DNA from 4 places in the Streptomyces sp. WMMC940 genome. Region 3 is predicted to be linked to each of the others. Evidence: riboswitches for the same ligand, from Rfam matches in the RefSeq annotation. Region 3 holds a riboswitch; each other region holds the start of a gene.

Region 1 (2,188 bases), 5.3 Mb from region 3:
CTGGGCCATTGGTACAGTCGCGGAGGGGAAACGACGCGCTTCAGGGAGGCCGACGTCCATGGCGGTGGACGAACTCGACACCCGCATCCTGCGGCTGATGATCGAGCAGCCGCGCACCAGCGTGCGGGAGTACGCCCGCGTCCTCGGCATCGCGCGCGGAACCCTCCAGGCAAGGATCGACCGTCTGGAACGCAACGGTGTGATCACGGGCACGGGTCCGGTGCTGTCCCCCGCCGCGCTCGGTCATCCGGTGCTGGCGTTCGTCCACATCGAGGTCACCCAGGGTCATCTGGACGATGTGGGCGATGCGCTGGCCGAGGTGCCCGAGATCGTCGAGGCGTTCTCCATCACGGGCGGCGGAGACCTGCTGACCAGGGTGGTAGCCCGGGACAACGGCCATCTGGAGGACGTGATCCAGCGCCTGATCAATCTGCCGGGCGTCGTCCGCACACGGACGGAGATGGCACTGCGGGAACGTGTGCCGCACCGGATGCTGCCGTTGGTCGAGTCGGTCGGCCGGCGCACCCGCACGGTGCGCTGACCCCGGCCCGGACGGCAGGTCGGCATTCTGGGGCATGAGCACTGCGCGCACCTCGAGCACCGCTCGGTTCCCCGACCCGGTGGAAGGAGGCCGGATCGCGGTCGAACAGACCGTCGACACAGCCGCGTTGCTCGAACGCTCTGCCACTTCAGGGCTTCACTGTCGAAGGCAGCGCGGCTGTCTGCCGTGCGGCAGGCGAGCAGGTCGTCGTCCGGCTGAGGCAGCCACAGATCGCTGAGATCGGCGCGTCCAGCAGCGTTCAGGGTGACGGTCGCCCCGCAGTGACACCGATGCCGCCGGTCAGACGCGCGAGACTCGCCAACAAGTCCGGCTCGCACAGCGCTCTCTGTGGCCGGTCGCACAGGTGTGGGTCTGGCGGGGCCGGGGCCGGTTCTGCGATGCTTCCGTCCGTCAAGCGACGGCGGAACGAGGAAGCCGGTGAGATTCCGGCACGGTACCGCCACTGTGTAGGGGGAGCGACTCCACCCATGGCCACCGCCCCGTGCGGGGTGGGAAGGCCGGAGAAGCTGTGATCCCGAGTCAGGAGACTCACGCCGTCGCACCTCGAAGTACGGGGCGGATTTCCCCAGGAGAGGCGGTGGCACCCGTGTGCCTGTTCACGTGCGGTGGCAGCTTCACGCTGCAGTGGCCCTTCAGGGTCGACCCGTCCGGCTTGACTCGTAAGCCGGGTTCTTCCAGGTTCTGACGACCTCCTCCCTCAGCGGGTTCCTCCCGTACGCCGCATCGCGCGCCACGTCGATGCGTGCTGCCCACGCACGCCACCAGGAGTCACCTTGTCCGTACGATCCGTCATGCCCGTCCACCGTCAGGCCGCCGCGGGGGCCTTCCTGATCGCCGCCCTCACGCTCACCGCCTGCGGAGGCGGAGCCGACCAGTCAGCCGACGCCAAGGCCCAGGTGGCCGGGGAGGGCTGCATCAAGGACTTCGACCCGGCCAAGGACTACTTTCCGGTCAAATCGAGGGTGAAGCACGCCGGGAACTTCACGCTGCGGTACGAGAAGAGCTACCAGGTCCTCACCGTCAAGGAGCCCTTCCCCAAGGGAAAGCCAGAGTCGTACGTGCTGGTCAAGTGCGGTGCTCCGAAGCCCGAGCTGACCGGTGAACTGGCGTCCGCGCAGCAGATCACCGTACCCGTCAAGAGCCTGTACTCCGCCTCGACGACCCACCTCCCGCTGCTGACCGAGACCGGCACCCTGGACGTGCTGACGGGTGTCGCGAGCACCACGGCCATCTCCTCCGCCGAGGTCATCGAGCGGGTGAAGGCGGGCAAGGTCACCGAGTACGCCAAGGACCAGACCCTCAACGCCGAGACGGTCATCGGCGCCAAGCCCGACGTGCTGATGACCCAGGGCACCGACGACCCGCAGTACCCCAAGCTCCGCCAGGCCGGCATCGCCGTGGTCGCCAACGCCGAGTGGCTGGAGGCCAGTCCGCTCGGGCGTGCCGAGTGGGTCAAGGCGATGGCCGCGCTCACCGGAGCGGAGAAGCGCGCCGGCGAGGTCTTCGACACCATCGAGAGTGACTACCGGAAGGTCGCCGAGAAGGGCGCGCGGGCAGCGAAGGCAGGCAAGCCCGTCGAGGTCCTGCCGGGCACGATGTACCAGGGCACCTGGTACATGCCCGCCG
Region 2 (2,188 bases), 1.0 Mb from region 3:
GCCGGGTCTGCCTCAAGGCGGTCAGCAAGCCGGAGACCGTCCGGCTCGCCGAGGTCCCGTACGTCGAGTCCAAACTGGTCGCGCCCGCCGGGCTGTTCGCCACCAGGGAGGAGAAGGCGGAGCTCGCGGCGGTCGGCGCCGGCGCCCCGGCCCCCGAGTCGGCCGGCGCCGCGGACTCCGAGGCCGCGGGCAGCGGCAAGGCGTGAGTACCGTGGGAGCCATGACTGCGGTGGGCGGAGTACGGCGGGCGGTGAACTGGATCCGCTGGTACGTGCGCGAGGTCTCGGGCGAGTCGGTGTACGACCGTTACGTGGCCCATGCACGGTCGCACGACCCCGACGCGGAGGTCATGTCCCGCCGCGAGTTCGAACGCTGCCGCATGGACGAGCGGGAGGCCGACCCCCGCAAGGGGTTCCGCTGCTGCTGAGCGTCCGCGCCGAAGGCCGCACACGGGCCTCCGCGTTCCCCGCCGGGGAACGCGGAGGCCCGTCGCCTTACCCGCGGGGCACGCTGCCCTGACGGCACCGTGGCGCGGCCCGGCTCCGTACGGACACCCGGACCGGACGGGCGTCCGTGTCCGCCCGTCTCCGTGCCCGGGCCTCGAGCGGTCACGACACAACATGTGGGGGGTTCCGCAACTCACCGCCCCCACATGTATGCTCATGCTCGCTGTCGCCGCAGGGGAATCCGGTGGGAATCCGGAACTGTCCCGCAACGGTGTGACGGTGTGCGCGGGCCTGATCCAGGTCCTCGTACGCCCGTGAGTCCGAGGACCTGCCGACGGTGCGCCCGGACCCTCCGGCCCGGGTGCCCAGACGTCCGGGCCTCGCGGAAAAGGCCGGTGGACGCGGTCCGCCCTGCCCGGGTGTGCGTCCGTGCCCCTGCCCCGCCGGCCCCCAACCGAGCGAGGGAGAGCACCCCGTGACCATCGCGCCGCCCGATCCTGCTTCAGCGCAGCTCGCCGACGGACCAGGCACCGCGCTCCTGCGGACCCTGACCGAGCTCACCGCGGACCTGCCCGACGCCGACCCCGGCCGGGTCGCCGCCGCCGCCCTCCGGGGCCGGCACGCGGGCTCGGACGAGGCCGAACTGCGCGAACTGGCCACGGAGGCGGCCGCCGGCCTGATCTCCGAGGACCCGGCGTACTCCCGGCTCGCGGCCCGGCTGCTCACCCTCACCATCGCGGAGGAGGCCGCCGGGCAGGGAGCGACCGCGTTCTCCGCCTCCATCGCCGTGGGAAGCCGCGAGGGGCTGATCGCGGACCGCACGGCCGCGTTCGTCCAGGCCCACGCCCGGCGCCTCGACTCGCTGGTCGACCCGGCCGCCGACGACCGCTTCGGCTACTTCGGCCTGCGCACCCTCTACAGCCGCTACCTGCTCCGGCACCCCATCACCCGCGAGGTCATCGAGACCCCGCAGTACTTCATGCTGCGCGTCGCCTGCGGTCTCGCCGAGGACGACTCCCTGCGCGCCCTGGACGAAGTGGCCTCCCTCTACGGGCTGATGAGCCGCCTCGACTACCTGCCGTCCTCCCCCACGCTCTTCAACTCCGGCACCCGGCACCCCCAGATGTCGTCCTGCTACCTGCTGGACTCGCCGCTGGACGAGTTGGACTCCATCTACGAGCGCTACCACCAGGTCGCACGGCTCTCGAAGCACGCCGGCGGCATCGGGCTGTCGTACTCCCGCATCCGCTCCCGCGGTTCGCTCATCCGCGGCACCAACGGGCACTCCAACGGCATCGTGCCCTTCCTGCGCACGCTGGACTCGTCGGTGGCGGCCGTCAACCAGGGCGGTCGGCGCAAGGGCGCGGCCTGTGTCTACCTGGAGACGTGGCACGCGGACATCGAGGAGTTCCTGGAGCTGCGCGACAACACCGGCGAGGAGGCGCGCCGCACGCACAACCTCAACCTGGCGCACTGGATCCCCGACGAGTTCATGCGCCGGGTGAACGCCGACGCCGACTGGTCGCTGTTCTCCCCCGCCGACGTGCCCGACCTCGTGGACCTGTGGGGCGACGACTTCGACGCCGCCTACCGCAGGGCGGAGGCCGCCGGACTCGCCCGCCGCACCATCCCCGCCCGTGAGCTCTACGGGCGCATGATGCGCACCCTCGCCCAGACCGGAAACGGCTGGATGACCTTCAAGGACGCCTCCAACCGCACCGCCAACCAGACCGCGGAGCCCG
Region 3 (2,188 bases):
CCAGGCTGCCCCCGACGGCGCAGGCCGCCCGCGGCCGCCAGGGCGGGACGATGTTCCCGGCGGTGCGTACCTCGAACACGTCGCCGGGCCGGGCGCCGGTGATCAGCGAGGGGACCACCCGGGAGTCGGAACAGGTGATGAACAGCGCCTGGGGCCGCTGCCCCCGCGCGAGCGCCGCGTAGGCGTCCTGCTGGCCCGCGATCCGCGCGGGGAACTGCCGGGCGTGCTCGATGAGTGACTGCATGGTCGTACCTCGGTCTCTTCGATGCGGAACGGGTCTGCTTCGTCGAAGAGGGGTGCGCCGCGGTGGCCCTGACGCCCCGTGACGAGGGCGTCGGCCCCGCACCGGGTGTCCGTCCCGGGGCGTGCCGGAGCGGTGCCCCGGTGGCTCGGGGAGGGGCGGTGACCGGTGGCGCACCTGCCGGTCAGCAGCGGAACGACTGCAGGGTGCTCAGGGTCGGCGCCGGTGCGGCTCCGGGATTCCGGCTGTGTCTCGCGGTCCCGGCCGACGTGCCGGGCGGGGGGCCCGTCGCCTCGTCCGGGGCGCCGCCGCCGTGGCCCGTGTTCCCGTAGCCCGGGCCGGCGGGGGCCTGGGCGCCGAGCGGGGTCAGTCGCGAGGGATGGTTGCGCGGGTCGTACTCGTCGTGGTGGAGCCCGGCGCCGTCGGCGCGGACGACCACGGCCGCGGTGTGGGGGTTCCTGCTCTCGGTGGAGACGACGGCCGCCTCGGCCCGGGGCGCGTCGGGGGTGACGCACAGCGGAGTCACCACGTGCAGCAGCACCGCGCAGATCAGCAGAATGCCCGCTGACACACGTGAGATCACTGGCCGGACTCCTTGGATGTCAGTGCTGCGCCGGGCCGAACATTACCGTTCCTTTGCCTCGTTTTCCGGTTGATTACTGCGTTTTTTGCAGTATGTGGTGTTGTCAGCCTGGTTCGTCCGGTGTTCGGGTGCCACCGGTGGGCGTCCGTTCGCGGTACGGCCCGACGTCCTGGCGCTCCCGGCCGAGGGCGTGACGGGCCGTCCGGTCCGCCGGATCCCGGACTCTGCGTGAACACGGCGCGGGATTCTGCGATGATGTGCGCCGTAAAAGGCGACGGCGGAACGAGGAAGCCGGTGTGAATCCGGCGCGGTCCCGCCACTGTGATCGGCGAGCGGACCCCGAACGGACCACTGCCCGGATGCGGGTGGGAAGGCCGGGGCGAGCGGTGACCCGAGAGCCAGGAGACTCACGCGGTCGCCTCCTCGAGCTGACTGGGGCGGATTTCCCCAGAGGGGAGGGCTTGTCATGGTGCCCAGGGGGCCGGTGGACACCGGTCCGGTGCCGTGCCGGATCGTGGTGTGCCGGGACTGCTGCTGCGGCAGTCCCAAGGTGACCGGAGTCGACCACGCACGGCAGACCGCGCGTCTCGCGGAACAGGCGCCGGTGCGGATCTCCGACTGCCTGGACGTGTGCGACCAGGCGAACGTCGTCGTCGTGCAGCCGTCGGCCGAGGGACGGGCCGCGGGCGGGCGACCGGCCTGGTTCGGCCTGGTGAACGATCCGGCCGCGACCGAGGACGTGGCCGCGTGGGTGCGCGCGGGCGGCCCGGGGCTCGCCGAGATGCCGGAGATCCTCGGGCTGTACGCCTTCACCCCGCCACGGCGCGTCCGTTCCGGGCCGCTCCGTGACGCCGGCTGAGCCGTCGGGCCCCCCGCCGCACGAACGCGCCCGACGGACGCACGACCGCATCAGGCGCCTCGGTGCCGTCGGGCAGGCGCAGTCACGTACGACCGCTTCCGACTGACGTCCCACCACTTCCGCCGACCGTACCGACCGTTCCCCGGAGCGGCGCCGGCAACTCCTCCCCGGCGGTCCCGCGCGACGGCGCCCGGACCGCCCGGACCCGGCCGCCCTCCGATTCCCTACCGCGGTGAGAGGACCCACCCCCATGATGGGCATACGCCTGAAGTTCCTGCTGTCCGCGCTGGCGGCGGCCCTGCTGGTGTCCGGCTGCGGCGCTCCCGGTGCCCGGGAGGACGCCGCCCCTGCGGGTCCCGCCGCCGAGGGTTTCCCGGTGACGCTGACCAACTGCGGGGTGAGGACGACGTATCAGCGTCCGCCGCAGCGGGCGGTGTCGCTGAACCAGCACGCGACCGAGGTGATGCTGGCCCTCGGTCTGGAGAAGTCCATGGTGGGCACCGGT
Region 4 (2,188 bases), 5.7 Mb from region 3:
GCGCGATCTCCGTGATCGCGGTCTCCGCCTCCCCGTCGGCACCCGCGAAGGGCTCCTCCTTGTGGTCGCCGAGGCCCAGGGCGAGCGGCAGCACCGCCAGCGCCGCCACGATCGCCAGCAGCAGCGTGTTGATCTTCGCGTTACGGCTCATCGGACCGCGGCCTCCTTCTTGGCGCCGCCCTGGAGGAGCACTCCGAGGCGGGTCAGCTCACCCTTGCTGGACTGCACGAGCAACCGCATCACCAGCACGGTGAGCAGGCCCTCGCTCACGGCCAGCGGGATCTGGGTGAACGCGAAGATGCCGCCGAACTTGGCCAGGGCGCCGGCCACGCCGCTGCCCGGGTCGGGGAATGCCAGCGCCAGCTGCACGCTGGTGACGCAGTACGTGGACAGGTCCGCGACGAACGCGCCGAAGAAGACGCCCACCATCAGCGGCGCCCCGGACCGGCGCAGCAGCGCGTACACCGCGAACCCGGCCCACGGCCCGACGATCGCCATCGAGAACACGTTCGCACCGAGCGTGGTCAGTCCGCCGTGGGCCAGCAGCAGCGCCTGGAAGAGCAGGGTGATCGTGCCGAGCACTGCCATGATCGGTGGCCGGAACAGGATCGCGCCCAGCCCCGTGCCGGTCGGGTGCGAGCAACTGCCGGTCACGGAAGGGATCTTGAGCGCCGAGAGGACGAAGGTGAAGGCGCCCGACGCGCCGAGCAGCAGGGTGGACTCGGGATTCGCCCTGACCTCACGGGTGAGCGCCCGTACGCCGTGGATCACGAAGGGGGCGGACGCGACGCCCCAGGCGGCCGCGTGCACAGGGGGCAGAAACCCCTCGGCTATATGCATGGTTGGGAGACCCTCTCCAGCACCTCGTGGATGGACAACGCGCCCCGGCCGGTCTCCTGGCTGACGGGTCCTGCCGCCCGGGCTCCGCCTTCCCGGACACCACGGTCTCCCGTGGCGGTCCAGTGGCTTCCTTGCGGAGAGAGCCGGACTTCCCGATCACAGTGGCGAGGGCCGCACCGGTACTCCACCGGTTTCCCGTTCACCAAGGCCCTGCGACATTAGTGCGTTGACCAGGTCCATCACAAGCCGCGCGCGGATGCGTACGGTCACACCTTGCGGTAGTCGTACGCCTCCGCGGCCGCCGCCTCCACCGCGTCCAGATCCGCGCCGGCGGCCGCGGTGACCACCGCGGCGACGGCGCCCTCCACGAACGGCGCGTCCACCAGCCTGGTCTCCTCCGGAAGTTCGTCGCCCTCGGCCAGCAGCGCCTTGACCGTCAGCACGGCGCTGCCGATGTCGACCAGCACGGCCACTCCGGCGCCCCGGTCCACCTCGTGCGCGGCACGCGCCGTCAGCTCCGAACTGGTGCCGAGGCCCCCGTCCGCCGTCCCGCCCGCCGCGGCGACCGGTACGGCGTCGCCGGAGCCGGCCAGCCTCCGGGCGAGGTCGGCGACCGACTCCGCGACCTGCGCGCTGTGCGAGACGAGGACGATCCCGACCGGGCCGGTCATCGCGCGGCCTCCTCGAGGGCCCCGACCAGCAGGGCGGAGGACGTCGCCCCCGGATCCTGGTGCCCGATGCTGCGCTCGCCCAGATAGCTCGCCCGCCCCTTGCGGGCCAGCATCGGCACGGTCGCCGCCGCGCCCTCGTCGGCGGCCTCCCGCGCCGCCGCGAAGGACTCGTCCAGCGCCGCGGCCGCGGGCTCCAGCGCGTCCAGCATCGTCTTGTCCCCGGCCTTCGCGCCGCCGAGCTGCGCCACCGCCGCGATCCCCGCGCGCAGCGCCTCGGCGAGCTGCGCCCGCGACACCTCGGGCTCGTCGCCGAGCGCCTTTCCGGCCCGCCGCAGCAGCGTGCCGTACAGCGGCCCCGACGCCCCACCGACCGTCGAGATCAACTGCCGCCCGGTCAGCATCAGCACGGCACCGGGGGTGTCCGGCGCGTCCTTCTCCAGCGCCGCCCGCACCGCCGTGAAACCCCGCTGCAGATTCGTTCCGTGGTCGGCGTCCCCGATCGCGGCGTCGAGCTCGGTGAGCCGGCCCGCCTCGCGGTCCACCGCCTCGGCCAGGGCGTTCATCCAGCGGAGGAAGAAATCCGCGTCGAGCACAGCGTCTCCTTCTCGTGGCGCACCGGTTTCCCCGCGCGCGTCGTCGCGGCCCGCGGACGCGAAGCCGCCGTCGGCCGGGCCGGG

Evidence for each region. A riboswitch is a leader RNA that binds a small molecule or an ion and turns the genes downstream of it on or off. The one in region 3 is predicted to bind cobalamin.
Region 1: linked by a shared signal. The riboswitch ahead of O7595_RS29655 (ABC transporter substrate-binding protein) and the one ahead of O7595_RS06195 ((2Fe-2S) ferredoxin domain-containing protein) in region 3 are both predicted to bind cobalamin.
Region 2: linked by a shared signal. The riboswitch ahead of O7595_RS10505 (ribonucleoside-diphosphate reductase subunit alpha) and the one ahead of O7595_RS06195 ((2Fe-2S) ferredoxin domain-containing protein) in region 3 are both predicted to bind cobalamin.
Region 4: linked by a shared signal. The riboswitch ahead of O7595_RS31280 (energy-coupling factor ABC transporter permease) and the one ahead of O7595_RS06195 ((2Fe-2S) ferredoxin domain-containing protein) in region 3 are both predicted to bind cobalamin.

What each region holds. Positions count from the first base shown of each region.
Region 1 is NZ_JAPZBC010000001.1:6,711,803-6,713,990, reverse strand. Features, by position in the region: gene O7595_RS29660 (Lrp/AsnC family transcriptional regulator) at 59-541, shown strand; cobalamin riboswitch at 924-1,114, shown strand; gene O7595_RS29655 (ABC transporter substrate-binding protein) at 1,336-2,188, shown strand, end outside.
Region 2 is NZ_JAPZBC010000001.1:2,425,779-2,427,966, forward strand. Features, by position in the region: gene O7595_RS10495 (carbon starvation CstA family protein) at 1-206, shown strand, start outside; gene O7595_RS10500 (YbdD/YjiX family protein) at 221-427, shown strand; cobalamin riboswitch at 657-796, shown strand; gene O7595_RS10505 (ribonucleoside-diphosphate reductase subunit alpha) at 922-2,188, shown strand, end outside.
Region 3 is NZ_JAPZBC010000001.1:1,381,826-1,384,013, reverse strand. Features, by position in the region: gene O7595_RS06205 (carbonic anhydrase) at 1-244, opposite strand, end outside; gene O7595_RS06200 (hypothetical protein) at 426-824, opposite strand; cobalamin riboswitch at 1,067-1,249, shown strand; gene O7595_RS06195 ((2Fe-2S) ferredoxin domain-containing protein) at 1,291-1,683, shown strand; gene O7595_RS06190 (ABC transporter substrate-binding protein) at 1,934-2,188, shown strand, end outside.
Region 4 is NZ_JAPZBC010000001.1:7,090,015-7,092,202, forward strand. Features, by position in the region: gene O7595_RS31275 (energy-coupling factor ABC transporter substrate-binding protein) at 1-151, opposite strand, end outside; gene O7595_RS31280 (energy-coupling factor ABC transporter permease) at 148-840, opposite strand; cobalamin riboswitch at 870-1,090, opposite strand; gene O7595_RS31285 (PTS-dependent dihydroxyacetone kinase phosphotransferase subunit DhaM) at 1,107-1,511, opposite strand; gene dhaL (dihydroxyacetone kinase subunit DhaL) at 1,508-2,104, opposite strand.